3 regions of the Aquamicrobium segne genome follow, and region 1 is predicted to be linked to each of the others. Evidence: riboswitches for the same ligand, from Rfam matches in the RefSeq annotation. Region 1 holds a riboswitch; each other region holds the start of a gene.

Region 1 (5,876 bases):
TTGCAAACGACGCCCGGGAGCCAATGAACGGCATCGCTACCAGACATAGCAGGATCATCGGCAAGCGCCAGCGTTTCCCAAGGCCGCGCACGTCGCGTACTGTCATCAAAACGATGGTATAAACACCCGTTGTCAGGGCGCCAATCAAAGGGTGCCCCAGCAGTGCGGTTGCCCGATATTCCCACTCCTGTTCGATATCGCCCAGTATAAAGGGAAACAGCCGCCAGCCTGACAGGCCTTCAACGATCGACAGGCAGCAATTGACAACCATAAGGATATGAATGGCACGCGCAATATTGAGGCGCGCACGCTTTTCCATATCAGCAAACAGCATGCAGATGATTGCGGCGACCATGATTGAGTCGATCAGGAAGGAGGTCGGTTGATCGCCCTTATAGCGGGAAATGAAAATCCACAGAAGAACGGAGCCCGCAAGCAGAAAGACGGACCCGAGGCATCGTGTCATGAGGCCAAACAGATAGCCTGCCGGATTGGGATTGGCGATCACAGCCAGACCAAGCGCACCCACAAACAGATAGGTGGCAGGATGAATCTTGGTGATGATCGAACCACCTGATGAATAGTAGGGAATGCCAAAAAACTCCAGCGCGAAACCGGAAAGGGAAAACAGCGCAACTGCACCCATGAAAACGAGCGCATCGACAAGGCCGCGCCCCTTCGCACTGGTTGGCCCCATATGGTCCAGCGATACCCTACCCATGGTCTGCTTTGCCGTCATTCCGCTCTTTTTCGCTCTGATCCACAAATGGAAAAACTGCTTGATATTAGCCCGGCGAAAGTTTCGAATCGATAAAATGTGCAATCTGTCCCAGAGCGGACATGTTGCACGTCAGGCAGGCTTTATCGCAGTTCTACGGCGATCCGGTCGACGGGTGGGGCTGACTCGATCAGACCGCTCGCAGCCATAAAAGCGCCGAACCGTTCATAGCGTGTGTAGTCCAGAGCAAAGGGCCTTTTTGCAAACCGGGGCAGAGTATCGAGCCACGCCTGACGGTTCAACTCATCGTCCAGATCAGGATATGCGCGGATAAAAAGCTTCCAGCTCTCTTCCGGATGGTTGGTGAGATGAACAGCGCCTTGCTCGACAGCTTTCAAAAAACGCTTGAGCCGACTGTCTTTGACCAGATCAGGGCGGGTAACGAAGATCAACTCGTCATAAACCGGCACCCCATGCTCTTCGGGAAAGAAGGCGCGCCCCTCATGGCCAGCCAAGCGCATCTGCGTCAACTCGAAATTTCGGAAGCCGCCTATCGTTGCATCGACTTGCTTGCTGATGAGAGAAGGTGACAGCGCAAAATTGACGTTGATCAGTTCCACGCTGCTCTTGTCAACACCGGCCTCATCCAGCATGCGGCCGAGCATGGCGTCCTCAAAGCCCGAAACGGAGAAGCCGATGCGCTTGCCTTCCAGATCCTTGATGCTTGAAATCGGCCCATCCGCCAGAACGGTGAGCGTGTTGAGCGGTGTCTCCACAAGCGTGCCAAAGCGAATGAGCGGCACATCCTTAGCATGATCCATGTAGAGGTTTGGCTGATAGTGGATTCCAATTTCCGCCTGTCCCGACGCGACCGCACGCGGCACAATCGAGGGGTCTGAAGGGGGAAGAAGCTCAACGTCCAGCCCCGCTTTTTCAAACAGCCCGAGTTCTTGCGCCACAACCAAAGGCGCATGGTCCGGATTGACGAACCATTCGAGCAGGACTGTAAGTTTTTCCTGCGCCTGGGCGCTACTCATGATCACCAGGCTCATCAGGATAGAAAGGATTGCAGAACGAAACATGGCGCTTCCATTATTGTTGTGATGGGGAAAAGTCGTGGTCTGCGCACCATGGCGTGAGCAGAGGTGCAAGCCGGTCGATGGCACTGCGCAGCATCAGGGTAAGCAGCGCGATGATTGCCATTGCGGCAAAAACCATATCTGTTTGCATGCGTGCATTGGCCTGCACCATGACGAAACCAAGCCCCGCTGATGCGCCCACCCATTCTCCGATTACCGCTCCGAGCGGCGCAAGCGGCGCGGCAATGCGCAAGCCTGAGACGAGCGAGGGCAAGGCAAGCGGGATGCGGATGTAAGCCAGCGTCTGCCAGTGGTTTGCCTCGGTCGTCGCTGCGGCATCAAGGACCTGCGAAGGTATGCGGCGCAAACCATCGGCAAAGGCAGAAGCTACAGGAAAGAAGATGATCAGGGTGGTCATCACCACTTTGGAGGCCATTCCAAAGCCAAACCACAGCACCAGAAGTGGCGCGATGACAAAGACGGGGAAGGCCTGCAGCACAAGAACCATGGGCAAGACCAGGCGGCCAAAACGCGGCAGAGCGGCCATGCAAAGGGCTATCAGGACACCAAGGAGCGTTCCTGCAAGCAGCCCCATCACAATCTCACCAAGCGTTACCCAGCTATTGGCCAGAAGATAGTTCGGCTGTCGCAAGAATGCGCCAAGCACATCTGTGGGGGCCGGCAGGATATAGGCCGGCGGCCCAAAAACCCAGATCAGGGACTGCCACAAGGCAAACAGAAAGCCCAAAACAGGCAATGCTGCACGAGCCGCTAGGAAGCGCATCGTTTGCATGATCGACCTGAAAGGTGAAGTAGCATTTTGATCCCCCCTAGCACATTTTGTGAGCACAGATGGCACCATCTGGCATCGCATAAATGCGATTAAAACAAGAGCTTAGAGCATTTCATCTGTTTTTGTGAAAACAAGAAATGCTCTCGCCATACTCGGAGATCCAGGTGGAGCGAAGAGAGGAAATCAGGTCGCCATGAATGGCCCTTGTTCCGTTCCTACGCCGGCATGACCCGGATCAGGTTCAAGGGTCCGGCTCATCGCCGTCTCAGCGCCGTGTGGCGCACCCCTCGGAATTCAGCGCGACTATAGCTTCAAAACTGTTCCGGTCAAGCAGGCGCCTGTCCTGCACCAGACGACCCGCTCGAAATTGAAGAGGCGCCGGGCTGCAAGATTCTCCAGAAGCAGAGGACCAAGCTCTTGTTCATCGGCGCGGCTGATACCCACTTGCTTTTCCAGTTCATATCGCCTTAGCTCTGGCCAAGACTCATACATTGGGGTGCCCAAACCGGGCTGAGAGGTGCATCGCACCGACCCATTGAACCTGATCCGGGTCATGCCGGCGTAGGAAAGTGTAGAGTGTGCCAGCATCCGGATTCATTTCAGGATTGCGCGCAATCTCCTCCTTCCCATGCCACGACCAGGGCTATGAAAGGGAAGAAGATGGCGCCAGCCATTGCACTGACAATTGCAGGATCTGACAGCAGCGGCGGCGCCGGGATACAGGCCGACCTGAAAAGTTTTTCAGCACTTGGCGTCTATGGTGCATCGGTAATCACTGCAATTACCGCGCAAAACACACATGGTGTCGAGGCCATCGAGCCTGTCTCTCCAGCCATGATTTCCGCCCAGATCGATGCGGCTTTTAGTGATCTCGACATATCAGCCATCAAGATTGGGATGGTTGGCGGTGTGGAGGCAATTGAAGCAGTGGCGGCAAGGCTGCGTCACCATCTGGCAGCGCGTTCAACGCCAATCGTGCTGGACCCGGTCATGATTGCCAAATCCGGCGACGTACTGCTCCCTTCAGAAGCCATAAGCGCACTGCGGGAAAATCTGCTTCCCCTGGCGAGCCTGCTCACACCCAATCTGCCTGAAGCCGCCGATCTTCTTGGTATTCAACAGGCCAAGACCCATGATGAACTGCGCAATCAGGGGCAGGCGCTGCTTGCTCTGGGGCCTCGCCATGTTCTGCTGAAAGGCGGCCATGCCGCGGGCAAAACCTGCACCGATCTGTTGCTGGGCGAAGATGAAATGGCTCTCTGCGCCCCCCGTATTCATACGAAAAACACCCATGGCACGGGCTGTTCGCTTTCTTCAGCTATTGCTGCGGGGCTTGCCAGCGGCATGAGCATGACAAAGGCGATCCGTCAGGCGCATGACTGGCTCCATTGCGCCATCCTTGCCGCCGATGATTTGAATGTCGGTTCCGGCCACGGGCCAGTGCATCACTTCCATGCCATGTGGAGCAAGGCATGAACGGCCCCATCACAATCCTTGGTGCGGGCGTCATGGGGCTCTCCATCGCGGCCGAACTGACGCGACGCGGTGTCGAGTGCGTTATCCACGATCCGCAAGGCCCTCCTGACGCCCATTGTTGCAGTTGGTGGGCAGGGGGAATGCTCGCCCCCTTCTGCGAAGCAGAAAGTGCCGGGGATACGGTCATCCGTTTGGGGCAAGAAGCAGCAGGCTGGTGGCAGGGCATGGGCGCAAAACTGCACCGCACCGGCACGCTGGTGCTGGCTTTGGCGCGTGACCATACGGAACTGGACCGCTTTGCCCGGCTGACACGCAATCACGAATTGCTCAATGCCAAGGATATTGCTGAACTGGAACCCGAACTTGAAGCGCGCTTTCAACGGGGCCTGTTCTATCGCAGCGAGTCTCACCTTACGCCCCGGCAGGCCTTGCACGCGCTGCAACAAAGAGCGCAAGACCATGGCGTTTTGATCCAGACCGAAGCGGCCCTCGATATATCCACAGGGCTGGTCGTCGATGCTCGTGGCTTTGCAGCCCGCGACAGGCTTGTCGATCTGCGCGGCGTGCGGGGTGAAATGCTGGTCATCCGCTGTCCCGAATTACAGCTTACCCGCACCATTCGTCTGCTGCATCCGCGCATTCCACTCTATATCGTTCCGCGTGGCGATGGCGTCTATATGCTGGGAGCAACCATGCTGGAGACCGGCGCAAAAACCTGCGTCACCGCACGCGCCGCCATTGAGATGCTATCGGCTGCCTATGCGCTTCACCCGGCCTTTGCCGAGGCTGAAATTCTTGAGATGGGTGCGGATGCGCGCCCCGCATTTCCCGACAACCTGCCGCATCTGCGCCGCCGCGGCAGCAGGCTTTTTGCCAACGGCCTTTACCGTCACGGCTATCTTCTGGCCCCTGCCGTGGCGCGCATGGCTGCTGATCATATCATGACAGGCCAGATACCGGAGTTGATGGATGAACATAATCCTTAATGGAGAAAAGCGGAACATTAAGGCTTTGACAGTCGCTGATGTGCTTGTCGAAATCGGCCTGGAAACAGCCCGTGTCGCCACCGCATTAAATGGCGAGTTTCTGCCAGCCCCGCAGCGCAGCACAGCAAGCCTGACAGAGGGCGACACGCTTGAAATTTTATCCGCCATGCAGGGAGGATGATAAAATGCCTGTCTTTTACGGCAAGAAATTTGACAGTGCGCTGATGCTGGGCACTGCACAATATCCTTCACCCAAAATCATGGCCCAGGCGTTTGAAGCATCCAAAGCTGGCATCGCAACCGTTTCACTGCGCCGCGAAGGTGGTCAGGGTCAGGCTTTTCATGCGCTGATCCGCGATCTTGGCGTGACGGTTTTACCCAATACCGCCGGGTGTCATTCGGTCAAAGAGGCCGTAACCACAGCCCATATGGCGCGGGAAGTTTTTGATACGGCATGGCTCAAACTGGAAGTCATCCGCGATCATGATACGCTTCAACCCGACGTTGTCGCCCTTGTTGAGGCCACACGCATCCTGTCCGAAGACGGTTTTCAGATCTTTCCCTATTGTACAGAGGATCTGTCCGTCTGTGGACGTTTGCTGGATGCGGGCTGTCAGGTGCTGATGCCCTGGGGCTCGCCCATCGGCTCGGGCCGAGGGCTGAACAACCCTTATGGGCTGCGCTCGCTTCGGGCGCATTTTCCGGATGTGCCGCTGGTCGTGGATGCAGGAATTGGCCTGCCATCCCATGCGGCACAGGCAATGGAACTTGGCTATGATGCAGTGCTCTTGAATACGGCTGTCGCCAAGGCTGGCGACCCCGTT
Region 2 (5,876 bases), on a different contig from region 1:
AGAATGAGCGCCAGCCCTGCCGCATCGCTGGTGCGGTAACTGCCCATGCGCTGCAATAAAAGATAGGGCAGGGTCTGCACCGCATCTGAGCCGAAAAGTGCAATCACACCAAGATCGCCCAGTGACAGCGCCATGGCAAAAGCCGCAGCCGTCGTCATTGGCCGGCGCAGCACCGGCCAGTCGATCAGCCGAAACCGCACCCAGCCAGCAATGCCAAGCTGGGCACATAAACGCTCATGGCGCGCACTTGCCGCATCATGGGCAGGGCGGATGGCTCGGATGGCAAAGGGCATGGCCATCACCGCATTGACGGTGATGACCAGTATCGGGGCAAGCGCAAACACATCAGCCACATGGCGCAGCAGGATGAACCAGCCAGCGCCAATGACAATGGGCGGCACCACCAGCACGAAGCTGGCACCTGTATCGGTGGCATAGTGCAGCAATGGGTGGCGCGCATGGGCAGGGTGTTCCAGCGCCTGTCGAGCCATTACCAGCGCCAGGGACAGGCTGGCCGCCAGCAGTGCGGACAGCATGGCCAGAACAAGGCTGGTAAGGGTTGCGCGTTGCACGGCAGGGTCCATGACAAGACGGCCAAGATCTGCTTGCAAGCCAGCCGCCACCATGGCCGCCATTGGCCCGGCAACAAACAGCACCGCCAGCAGGATCAGGACGCTGTTGAAGACTGTTTCGCTGGTTGCCGTGACAATAAAACGGCGCGGGGCAACGGAAAGATTGATTTGCGCCTGTGTATTGGTGCCCAGCCTTGCCAGCACAAAGACGATGGCAAGCGTCAGGGCCACCTGCAATGCGGTCAGCACAACGGCCCGGGCCGGGTCGAAATCAAAGCGCAATGCCTGATAGATCGCCACTTCCAGCGTGGTGGCGCGCGGGCCGCCGCCCAGTGTCAACACGATGGTGAATGAGGTGATGCACAGCATGAACACCAGCCCGGCAATACCCGGCAGCGCCTGCCGCAGCCTTGGCCATTCAATCAGCCGGAAACTGGCAAAAGCACCCATGCCAAGCTGGCTGGCCAGCCGCCATTGATCTGTGGGAACGGTTTGTAATGCTTCGACAAACAGACGTGTGGCCAGTGGCAGGTTGAAAAACACATGGGCAACCAGAATGCCGGAAAGTCCATATATGCCCGGCCATTCTCCAGCGCTGAATGTTGAAAAAAGCCCGGCAAAATAACCGGAACGACCATAAAGGGCGAGCACGCCAAGGGCTGCGACAAGGGAGGGCAGCGCCAGAGGCACGGCAAAAAGTTGCAGGATCAGCCCGCGCCCCGGAAAATCGGGAAAGCGCGTCAAGGCCCGCGCCACCAGCAGGGCAGGCGCAATCGATAGCAGGGTGGAAAGGAGCGCCTGCCACAATGTGAAGCGGGCAACCCTGATCATATAGGGATCAAAGGCAGCAAGCGCGCCTGAAAAATCCTGCACACCCTCAAGCGCCAGACCGGCAAAAGCCCCGCCAATCAGCGTTGAAATTGCGGCAAGTGCGACAAGCCCGGCAAGAATGCGCGGATTGCCTGTTATGGACGAGATTTTGCTGGCCAAGCTGGCTACCTGCTCATCACGCCCAGCCATTCATCGACCCAGGCTTTGCGATTGTCGGCTACTTCCCGAGGGGTAAATTGCAAGGTTTTGGCCGGTTTCACCAGACGGTCAAAGGTGGGGTCAAGCGGTGTGCTGGTTTTTCCCGCCGGATACATCCACTGGGTTTGCGATACCGTATCCTGAAAGCCCGGTCCGGTCATGAAGGCAAGAAACTGTTGTGCCAGCGGATTTTTGGCGCCGGTCAGGGTCATGCCCGCGACCTCGACCTGAAGATAATGGCCATCGGAAAAACCGGCCGCCTGATAGCGGTCGGACTTGTCGGCAATCATGTGATAGGCAGGCGAGGTGGTGTAAGACAAAACCATTGGCGCTTCGCTCTTGGTGAACAGCCCGTAAGCCTCACTCCAGCCGGGCGTTACCGTCAATATGCGGGTTTTCAGCTTTTCCCATGCCGCATCTGCCTCATCGCCATAGATGGCGCGTACCCACAAAAGCAACCCCAGCCCCGGCGTTGAGGTGCGCGGGTCCTGAATGATGATTTTTTGTGCCGGGTCGCCTTCAACCAGTTCTTTCATGCTGGCAGGCGGGACGGGCAGTTCTTGCGTGTCATAGACCACGGCGAAATAACCATAGTCGTAAGGTAAAAAAGTTGCATCAGACCAGCCGCCGGGAATGTTTGTTTCCATCGTCAGGCCATGGGGCGCAAACAAATTGGTCGCTTGCGCTTCCGCCACAAGATTGGTGTCGAGACCGAGCACAATGTCGGCTTTGGTGGAGGTCCCTTCAAGTTTGAGCCGGTTGAGCAGGGCAACGCCATCGGCCACCGAAATGAAATCAACCTCGCAGCCACATTCAGCTTCAAAATTTTTCTTCACCTGCGGGCCGGGACCCCACTCAGCGGTAAAACTGTCATAAGTGTAGATGGTGAGCTTGTCTTGCGCTGCGGCCGGAGTTGTCGCCAGCAATGTGGCGGACAGGATGGATAATAAAACTGTGCGCATCAACGCCTCCTTAAGGTGGTTTTGAAGGGGCTGAGGCACCGACTGTCCGGCAGCTTCTAATCCCTCCGCCGGTGCAAACCGGATCAGGTTCAGCGGGTTGGCGTGTGACGCCTCTCAGCCGGGCCGCAAATGATTGCGTCCGGCACCCCGTTAGAGCGTTTTACAGATAGGTTGCCCGCTTCAGGCAAGCAAGAGCATTGCTGCATCTTTCGTTCCAGTGATGGGACTGCTAAGGGGCTTGGATCATGAGCCAATATACAATCCTTCTGGGTGGAGAACTTGTCCGCACCCCTGCACTTGATCGCCAGATTGCGGGAAGCCGCATTATTGCCGCCGATTCCGGCATTCAACATGCGCACACCCTTGGCCTTGTGCCCGAACTTTGGGTGGGGGATTTTGATTCTGCACCCGCATTATTGCCACCACATCTAAATTCAGTGCCCAAACGCAGCTTTCCCGTGGATAAGGACAGCACGGATGGGGAACTGGCCGTTGAAATTGCGCTGGAAAAGGGGGCGATCCGGCTGGTTCTGGCAGGCGCCTTTGGCGGTGCGCGTACCGATCACGCCTTTTTGCATCTGGCGCTGGGCTTGCGGCTGGCTGAAAAAGGCATCGATGTGTTGCTGACCAGCGGCACACAGGAGGGCCGACCCTTGTCGCGCGGGTGTTCGACATTTGACTATGCCAAAGGCACGTTGTTTTCGATCCTTGGCTTTTCAGACCTTGCCGGCCTTAGTGTGCGCGGCGCCAAATGGGAACTGGCGGCAGTCAATGTGCCGTTTGGCTCATCACTGACCATGTCGAATGAGGTTTTGAGCCAGTTGACCATTGAACTGGAGCAGGGCTGCGCCATGCTGCTTGCCCATCCATTGCCTGAACAGGGAGGCTGATATGGCCCCGCCGCTTCTCAACCTTGCCGGTGTTTACCTTAGCTTTGGCGGCACGCCGCTGCTTGATGGCGCTGATTTTGCCGTTGGTCCGGGCGACCGCATCGCGCTCGTGGGGCGCAATGGATCAGGCAAATCGACATTACTGAAGATTGCAGCCGGGCTTGCCGAAGCGCAGGATGGCGAGATTTTCCGTCAGCCGACCGCCACCATTCGCTATCTGCCGCAAGCGCCTGACATGGAAGGTTTTGCCACGGTGCGTGGCTATGTCGAGGCGGGGCTTGGGCCTGCCGATGATCCATATCGCGCCACCTATCTTCTGGAGCATCTGGGCCTGACCGGTGAAGAAAATCCGGCCGAGCTTTCGGGTGGTGAGGCGCGCCGCGCTGCCCTTGCCCGCGTCATGGCGCCTGAGCCTGATATCTTGTTGCTGGATGAGCCGACCAACCATCTGGATCTGAATGTTATCGAATGGCTGGAAGAAGAACTGATCCGTTCATCTTCGGCGCTGGTGGTGATTTCGCATGATCGCCGTTTTCTGGAGCGGGTGTCACGCGCCACTATCTGGCTGGATCGCGGCCAGACCCGCCGCCTTGATCGGGGTTTTGCGCATTTTGAGGAATGGCGTGACAAGATTTTGGAGGAAGAAGAGCGCGAACAGCACAAGCTTGGCCGTCAGATCGTGCGTGAAGAGCACTGGCTGCGCTATGGTGTGACCGCCCGGCGCAAGCGCAATGTGCGCCGCCTTGGTGAATTGCAGGCGCTGCGCCAGCGCCATCGCAGCCACAGGGGGGCGGAAGGAACTGCAACCATGGTTGCCAGTGACGCTGCCGAATCCGGCAGGCTGGTGATTGAGGCAAAATCCATCGCCAAGAGCTTTGGCGATCTTAATGTGGTCAGTGATTTCTCCACCCGCATCCAGCGAGGTGACCGCATCGGACTGGTCGGGCCTAACGGGGCTGGCAAGACCACGCTTTTGAAAATGCTGACGGGTGAGCTTGCGCCCGATTCCGGCACTGTGCGGCTTGGGGTCAATCTGGAGATCGCCACGCTTGACCAGAAACGTGAGGCGGCTGACCCGAATGAGACATTGGCCCATTATCTGACCGATGGGCGGGGCGAGAGCCTGATCGTCAATGGCGAGCAGCGCCATGTCGCGTCCTATATGAAGGATTTTCTGTTCAGGCCGGAGCAGGCACGCACGCCGGTGCACAAATTGTCGGGCGGTGAACGCGCCCGTTTGCTGCTGGCGCGGGTGTTGTCGCGCCCTGCCAATCTTCTGGTGCTGGACGAGCCGACCAATGATCTTGACATGGAAACGCTGGAATTGTTGCAGGAACTGGTGGCGGGCTTTGCTGGTACGGTCATTCTTGTCAGCCATGACCGCGATTTTCTTGACCGCACTGTCACCAGCGTGATTGTGCCCGATGGTGAGGGGCGCTGGATCGAATATGCCGGGGGGTATTCCGACATGCTGGCGCAGCGCGGGGCCTCTAAGCTGGAAGATCGCAAGCAACGCTCACGCACTGTCGCAGATGAGGAAAAATCGGCTGGAAAACAGCCAGAGCCAGGCAAGGCCATATCCAGAAAACTGTCTTTCAAGCAGAAATTTGCGCTGGAAAACCTGCCCAAAAAGATCGAGGCGGCAACAGAGGCAATCAATCGGCTGGAAGACAAAATCGCCGATCCTAATTTTTACGAGCGTGATCCGGCAGGCTTTCAAAAGACCATTGCGGCGCTCGACAAGGAGCGGACGGATCTTGCCGCCTTTGAGGAAGAGTGGCTGGAACTGGAAATGCTGCGTGAGGAACTCGAAGCCTGATCCTCGGCTGTCATTTCACTCTGCCGTCTTTTCCTGCCAGGCCTTGATTGCCTCATCAAACACCTTGTCGCCTGGAATGCCTTTTTCCATGGTCAGCAAAGCGCGGCGTCCCGATTTATAGATGACGGGAATATCGATCCATTCCCGATTGCGAAAGAGCGCCATATTGGCATCTTCATCGGCCTTGGTGTCATTGAGCGCCACCAGAAAATAGCCATCGGCAATTTTGGCCGGAACGCCAATCAGCGGGCTGCCCGCATCCTGCTCGGCGCTCTTGAAGGCAATCCGTAACAGCCCGTCAATGCCGCCGCCCTCGAAGTCGGTGGGGGTCAGGAAAATCATTTCAATGATATGGCTGGCCGGAAGCGTGGTGTCGGCATTGCGGCGGATGGTCATGCGAAGCTGCACATCCTTGCCGGGGATTTGCACCTCAGCGCGAATGGCGGGTTCAGGTGGCTCATCGCCACCGGGTGATTCCTGTACCAGCGACCATACGGTGTTGCCCGATTCTGCCGAGCCTTGCGCCAGATTGGTGCGCTCTTCGTAGTAGATGGCCTTCTGGCCGACAGCAACGCCCGATTGTGCGCTTTGTGTGTTCTGGTCC
Region 3 (5,876 bases), on a different contig from region 1:
CGCGCGCCATGTGGGCGGTAGTGACTGCCTCTTTGACGGTATGGCAGCCCGCAGTGTTGGGCAGGATGTGAACGTCCAACTCGCTGATCAACTGCCAGAAGGCTTGCCCGCCACCTTGTTCTCGCCGCAGGCTGACAGTAGCAACATCAGCGCCCGAGGCGCGAAAGGCATCGGCAAGTATAGACGGTGAAGCATAGCGAGCCGTGCCCAGCATCAAGGCGCTGTCCACTTCAACCCCGTAAAAGCGCGGCATTGATTAGCCTCCCTGCATAGGAGCGACGACCTCAATGCAGTCGCCATCAAAGATCTGGGTCGTGGCGCGGTGTCCGGCAGGCACGAAATCACCATTGCGCGCGGTCGCAACCTTGCCGTCAAAGCCGTTCTCCGTCAGCAGACCGGCGAGTGTCGTAGCAGTGGTTTTGCGAGGTTCCCCGTTGAGAGTGATATTCATATCCGATCAGCCTCCATAAACTCTGGGATAGTGCCGGTTTCGAGGTGTTCCGCGACCATCGTGGCAACGGCAGGTGACAGAAGAAAACCATGGCGATAAAGACCGTTCACAAACAGTGTGTCGCCATGGCGCCGCAACCGCGGCAGATTATCTGGAAAGGCTGGACGGGCATCAGCGCCGGTTTCCAGTACTTCGGCTTCACCAAAAGCCGGATGCAAGGCATACGCCGCTGTCAGAAGTTCCAGCATCGAGCGGACGGAAACTACGCCACGTCGATCACTTTCGATCATCGTCGCGCCCACCATGAAGATTCCATCTCCACGTGGGACGATATAGATAGGATTTCGAGGATGCAGCAGCCGTACCGGGCGCGACAGCGTCAGATCAGTGCAACGTAGAACTAGCATCTCGCCGCGCACGCCGCGCAGATCATGCAACTTGTCTCGCGCGGCAAGGCCGCGCGCATCAATGATCAGATCCGGGATAGTCGCAGGAGGCTCACGGTAAAATGGCACGCCTTTTGCTTCCAAATTCTGCTGCAGTTGACGCAAGGCGTCTCGCGGAGAGAGGTGCGCCTCCCTTTCATAAAACAATGCTGCTTTGGAGCGTCCAGCCAGATCTATTTCTAGTGCTGCAATGTCGGGTTCGTTCAACAGACGATGTCCGTGCGTGCGCCGGGCAAAGCGCATCAACTCACCGCGGTCGCGGGACAACGCTAACACGAGTGTGCCGTTATGACTGACGCAACCGGTATTCCGCTCCCACCAATCAATAGCGGTGACCCCATGCCGCTCGACTGGCTCCTCAGATGACTCGCGCTCACACCAAGGGGCCAGCATGCCGCCTGCCCACCACGAACAAGCATGAGGGCCGGGACTGCGTTCGGGGTCGACGACTTCAACACTATAGCCGCGTGAGGTCAGTTCGGTTGCGACCACCAGCCCCATGACTCCCGCTCCAAGAATACGGATCATCTCGTCACTTCCATTGCGCATAGAAGTGATGCACGGGACCGTGGCCCGAGCCTATTTCCAACTGGTCAGCGGCGGCAATTGCACTTTGCAAATAACTATGCGCACCAATAACTGCATCAGGCACATCCAAACCCTGCGCCAGACCCGCTGCGATAGCGGCTGACAGCGTGCAGCCTGTGCCATGCGTATTGGATGTAGGGTTGCGCATCGCGGTCAGGGAATGAAGCTTCGGTCCGATTAATATATCGGTACAGATCGGACCTGCAGCATGGCCACCCTTCATCAGCACCCATTTCGGCCCGAGTACCAACAGCGCCCGGCCCTGCGCCTCCATTTCTGTCGGATCTCCGGCAATTGAGCTATCAAGGATTTCGGCAGCTTCAGGCAGATTCGGTGTCAGGATTGAGGCTATTGGCAGCAATTCCGACTGCAACGCCGCAATGGCTTCCGCTTCAAGCAATCGGTCACCGGATTTGGCAACCATAACCGGATCAAGCACTATAGGCAGGTCGCAGTCGCGCAGGCTTTCCGCGACTGTGCGGATCAGCTCGGGCTGGCCGAGCATGCCGATCTTGACAGCTGCAACCGCCAGATCTTCGAAGACCGTCTCGATTTGCGCACGCACAAGCGATGAGGGCATGGCTTCAATCGCCGTTACCGCAACGGTGTTCTGGGCCGTAATCGTGGTTAAAACACTGGCACCATAAACGCCTAGCGCCGAGAACGTCTTGAGGTCGGCTTGAATGCCCGCCCCTCCGCCGCTGTCGGATCCCGCTTTGGTCAATGCGATTGCTGTCACGTCGCCCCCACTTAGACCGACGGATTGGTACGGGGGCATTGCCCGGCAAAATTGCCGCGCATCGTTTAACTACCCGTTCCCTCCGCCGGCATTACCCGGATCAGGTTCGATGGGTCGGCTTGACGCCTCTCAGCCCGGATCACTCAGGGCACCCCAACGAGTATGTATGCACACACTATTGGAGAAATTTGCGAATGGCAAGGGGCGTAAAAATATCAGAGATATTCCAGTAATTTTCCTTTATGAATACCTCTATCGTTAATTGCGCATATCAGTCTTATTTTCTTGAAGTTGCTATAGACATCTCATCTTTACATGTAGTGTACGGCCAATTATTTGCCTTAATCAGTCGAGCCGACCTTGAGTGACATCGCTTAAACTGCAACAAGACCTGCCTTTTAATACATCCCTGAGCTGGGCACCCGCAAAATCCTTCTACGAATTTTGCGAGGCGTAATACCAAAGGTCCTGGATGTTGCCCCATCCAGGACGCCTCAATCGCCGGCGCGGCCCATCCGGGCCGCTTGGCTTTCGCGCCAGCGGGCGCGGCGCGCGGTCGCGCGCTCCAACGGTCAATCATATTGACCGTTGGTATAACGGGTGCTCGTTGAATCCCTCTTGTTCTCCAAACGACGCCGTTGTGTCCGTGTCATTTTGGGATAAGCAGCTCTACCGCCGAGGTTTTGCGGGCATCCAGCTGGTGGCCGTTATCAGTTTCTCTCGTCAATTCATCACATGCGTCCTGTCGACTGGCTTGGTTCGTGACCAGGAACGAATATCGGTGCCACTTGGGTTCTGGAAAACGGATAAGCCAAACTCCGGGAGGAGTGCGAGCAGATGGTCAAATATGTCTGCCTGGATCCCTTCATATTCCACCCACGCGATCGTGTTAGCAAAACAATAAAGCTCCAGCGGCAGCCCTTCAGGACCTGGCTCGAGTTGTCGCACCATTACGGTCATATTCTTATGTACCCTGGAATGATTGCGCAAATATGCATCAACATAGGCACGGAATGTACCGATATTCGTGACACGGCGCGTGTTCGCCGGCACTTGCGCGCGCGTACCCAGCCTGGAGTTCCACTCATCCAACTCTTCGCACTTATTCGTTAAATACTCTTCCAGTGGCGCAAAGGAGACGAGCCTTTCCAGATCGGCCTGGTCGAGAAAGCGAATGCTGGTCTGCTCCAGATTGAGTGAACGCTTGATTCGTCGTCCGCCTGATTCCTGCATGCCTCGCCAGTTCTTGAACGGCTCTGTCACCAGTTTGCGGATGGGAAGTGTGGTTATGGTCTTGTCAAAATTCTGCACCGTTACCGTGTGAAGCGCTATTTCGAGAATGTTGCCATTGACATCCAGACTCGGCATCTCGATCCAGTCTCCCACCCGCACCATGTCGGTGGAAGAGATTTGAATTCCGGCAACCAGTGACAGGAGAGTGTCCTGAAAGATAAGTATGAGCACTGCGGTTATCGCGCCAAGACCAGACAGAAGGAGTATTGGAGAGCGGTCTGTGACAACCGCGATAATCAGAATTGTTGCAAGGATGTAGATCGCAATTTTTGCGACCTGAATGTACCCCTTGATCGGCTTCAACCTGCCTTGAGGGCTACGATGATACACAGTGTCAATAATATTTACTGCGGATGCTATCGCCAGCGCCACTGTCAGGATAATGAACGCACTGGCAACATTTCGGACGATGGCCACAACAGCGTCCGGCAAATCTGGCACAAAGGCGATACCGCCTGCGATGAGCAGAGCGGGAATGATGTTGGCCAATCGTTCAATGACACTGTGGCGGCGAAGTTCCTTGTCCCGACCATAGGCGGTTTTCGCCAGGATGCGCTTCAGAACACGTAGCAACACCGCTTTGACCAGGAAATTCGCCGCAAAGGCAGCCAAGACGAGAACAGCCAGCAGCGCGAATGAAGAAAGCCAAGAGTGGCTTTGAAAAAACAAGTCGATAGTTTTCATGGCAAACTAAATAATTCTCGTAGTATCATCGCTTACCGGATCAGATTTAAATGGAAGCGTGTTGTTGACGGAGCACGAACAACCAAGGATATATTTTGGCACCTTCTGACATATCGATCTAATGCGACATAAGAATGGGGACCGGACAATTCTCCAACAGAGAGCGCGTCATTCCTCCGAGGATTGCCTGGCGCAACCGCGAGTGTACAAAAGCGCCCATGACAAGTAGGTCTACCTGCTGGTCAGTGACAAATTGGCGAATAGGGAACCCTTCGTCCTCGCCCGGGACAGCGGCAATAACAGATATCTCCGACCCGATCCCATATCGAGATAAATACGTCACGAGTTCGTCGGCGGACCGAAGTCCCTCTGACCCTTTCGTATCAATAACGGTGGCGATTGCGACATGATCTGCCCCGAGAAACAAATCCAGCCCATCCCGAACCGCACGCGCCGCCTCGGCACTTCCATCCCATGCGATCATCACCCTCCGGGGAGTTTCAAATTTGTCGTCCGGGGTGATCAGCACCGGACGACCCGAATCGAACAGCGCATGCTCGATCGCTGTGCGGGCCCTGCTGGAATCAGATGGGTCAGGGGCTTGCAGCACTGTCAGGTCATGCAGGCGTGCCAACGCAATGAAACGAGAATACCGGCCGTCGAACGGTGAATGCGCATGTTCGACGTCGATAGGCACGCCGAGTTCGCGCGCTCTTTGCTGGACGACCTGGGCGATCTGGCCGGACCGTGTCTCAATACGGTCCGTCTCCTGCGCAATCCAGATAGATGACGAGCCGAGCGTCAACGGAAAGGGCTGCAACAGGACAGGTGCGAACACACAGACCGTCACCCTGGACTGATACGCCCGGGCGAGGCCCAGTCCATAATCAAGCACCGGGCCGGGCATCTCGTCATCACCGGAAAGTGCCACCAGCAGGTTTTTCAGTCGGTTGTTCTGGGTCATGTCTTCCATATTCCATTGAAATATCGCCGTCATGGCGCGTTTTCGATCAGCTGGCTTTCTCGGGAACCTTGCCGTGCGCGGCTTGTTTTGCGGATGTTGACAATCGCCGGCCTGCGCTTGGCGGAGTGAGGGAGACGGCTTTGCCGGTATCCTTGCGAATACGATCCGACAACAGGCGCAATCCGTTCAGCACGACCAGGACGGTTCCGCCTTCATGGCCGATAACCGCCAGCGGCAATGGCAGATCGAAAAACAGGCCGCCGGTGACAAGCACCACCATGGCGCCAATGGCGACGGCGAGGTTCTGCCGGATAATGACCGCGGTGCGACGCGCCAGCCGATGTGCGTGGGCGAGCCTTTCCATATCTTCCGAAAGCAGAGCCACATCTGCCGCCTGGAGCGCGACCTCCGAGCCTGCCGCGCCCATGGCGATGCCGACATCGGCGCGGGCAAGTGCGGCAGCGTCGTTCACGCCGTCGCCCACAAAGGCGACCTTGCCGCTTGCCGCCAGTTCGCCGACTTCCTGCACCTTGTCCTGAGGCAGCATCTCGGCATGGATTTCGTCCGGCTTCAGTCCAAGCTTGGCGCCGATGCGTAGCGCCACCGGCCTGCGATCTCCCGTCATCATGACGATTCGGCGTACGCCGCTGTCGCGCAGGGCGACCAAAGCGGGAGCGGAGCTGTCCCTGGCCTCATCCGCTACGCTGACTG

The links. A riboswitch is a leader RNA that binds a small molecule or an ion and turns the genes downstream of it on or off. The one in region 1 is predicted to bind thiamine pyrophosphate.
Region 2: another riboswitch for thiamine pyrophosphate. It lies ahead of thiB (thiamine ABC transporter substrate binding subunit); the one in region 1 lies ahead of ACFPLB_RS03300 (ABC transporter permease).
Region 3: another riboswitch for thiamine pyrophosphate. It lies ahead of thiD (bifunctional hydroxymethylpyrimidine kinase/phosphomethylpyrimidine kinase); the one in region 1 lies ahead of ACFPLB_RS03300 (ABC transporter permease).

Annotation. Positions count from the first base shown of each region.
Region 1 covers NZ_JBHSLL010000012.1:25,757-31,632, reverse strand. Annotated here, with positions in the region: gene ACFPLB_RS03310 (VpsF family polysaccharide biosynthesis protein) at 1-721, opposite strand, end outside; gene ACFPLB_RS03305 (ABC transporter substrate-binding protein) at 862-1,785, opposite strand; gene ACFPLB_RS03300 (ABC transporter permease) at 1,811-2,590, opposite strand; TPP riboswitch at 2,786-2,888, opposite strand; TPP riboswitch at 3,073-3,176, shown strand; gene thiD (bifunctional hydroxymethylpyrimidine kinase/phosphomethylpyrimidine kinase) at 3,251-4,066, shown strand; gene ACFPLB_RS03290 (FAD-dependent oxidoreductase) at 4,063-5,052, shown strand; gene thiS (sulfur carrier protein ThiS) at 5,036-5,233, shown strand; gene ACFPLB_RS03280 (thiazole synthase) at 5,238-5,876, shown strand, end outside.
Region 2 covers NZ_JBHSLL010000050.1:25,234-31,109, forward strand. Annotated here, with positions in the region: gene thiP (thiamine/thiamine pyrophosphate ABC transporter permease) at 1-1,592, opposite strand, end outside; gene thiB (thiamine ABC transporter substrate binding subunit) at 1,568-2,563, opposite strand; TPP riboswitch at 2,607-2,723, opposite strand; gene ACFPLB_RS13345 (thiamine diphosphokinase) at 2,809-3,453, shown strand; gene ACFPLB_RS13350 (ABC-F family ATP-binding cassette domain-containing protein) at 3,455-5,272, shown strand; gene ACFPLB_RS13355 (hypothetical protein) at 5,288-5,876, opposite strand, start outside.
Region 3 covers NZ_JBHSLL010000052.1:4,928-10,803, reverse strand. Annotated here, with positions in the region: gene ACFPLB_RS14105 (thiazole synthase) at 1-253, opposite strand, end outside; gene thiS (sulfur carrier protein ThiS) at 257-451, opposite strand; gene ACFPLB_RS14095 (FAD-dependent oxidoreductase) at 448-1,425, opposite strand; gene thiD (bifunctional hydroxymethylpyrimidine kinase/phosphomethylpyrimidine kinase) at 1,430-2,263, opposite strand; TPP riboswitch at 2,285-2,390, opposite strand; gene ACFPLB_RS14085 (mechanosensitive ion channel family protein) at 2,948-4,192, opposite strand; gene ACFPLB_RS14080 (universal stress protein) at 4,320-5,198, opposite strand; gene ACFPLB_RS14075 (heavy metal translocating P-type ATPase) at 5,212-5,876, opposite strand, start outside.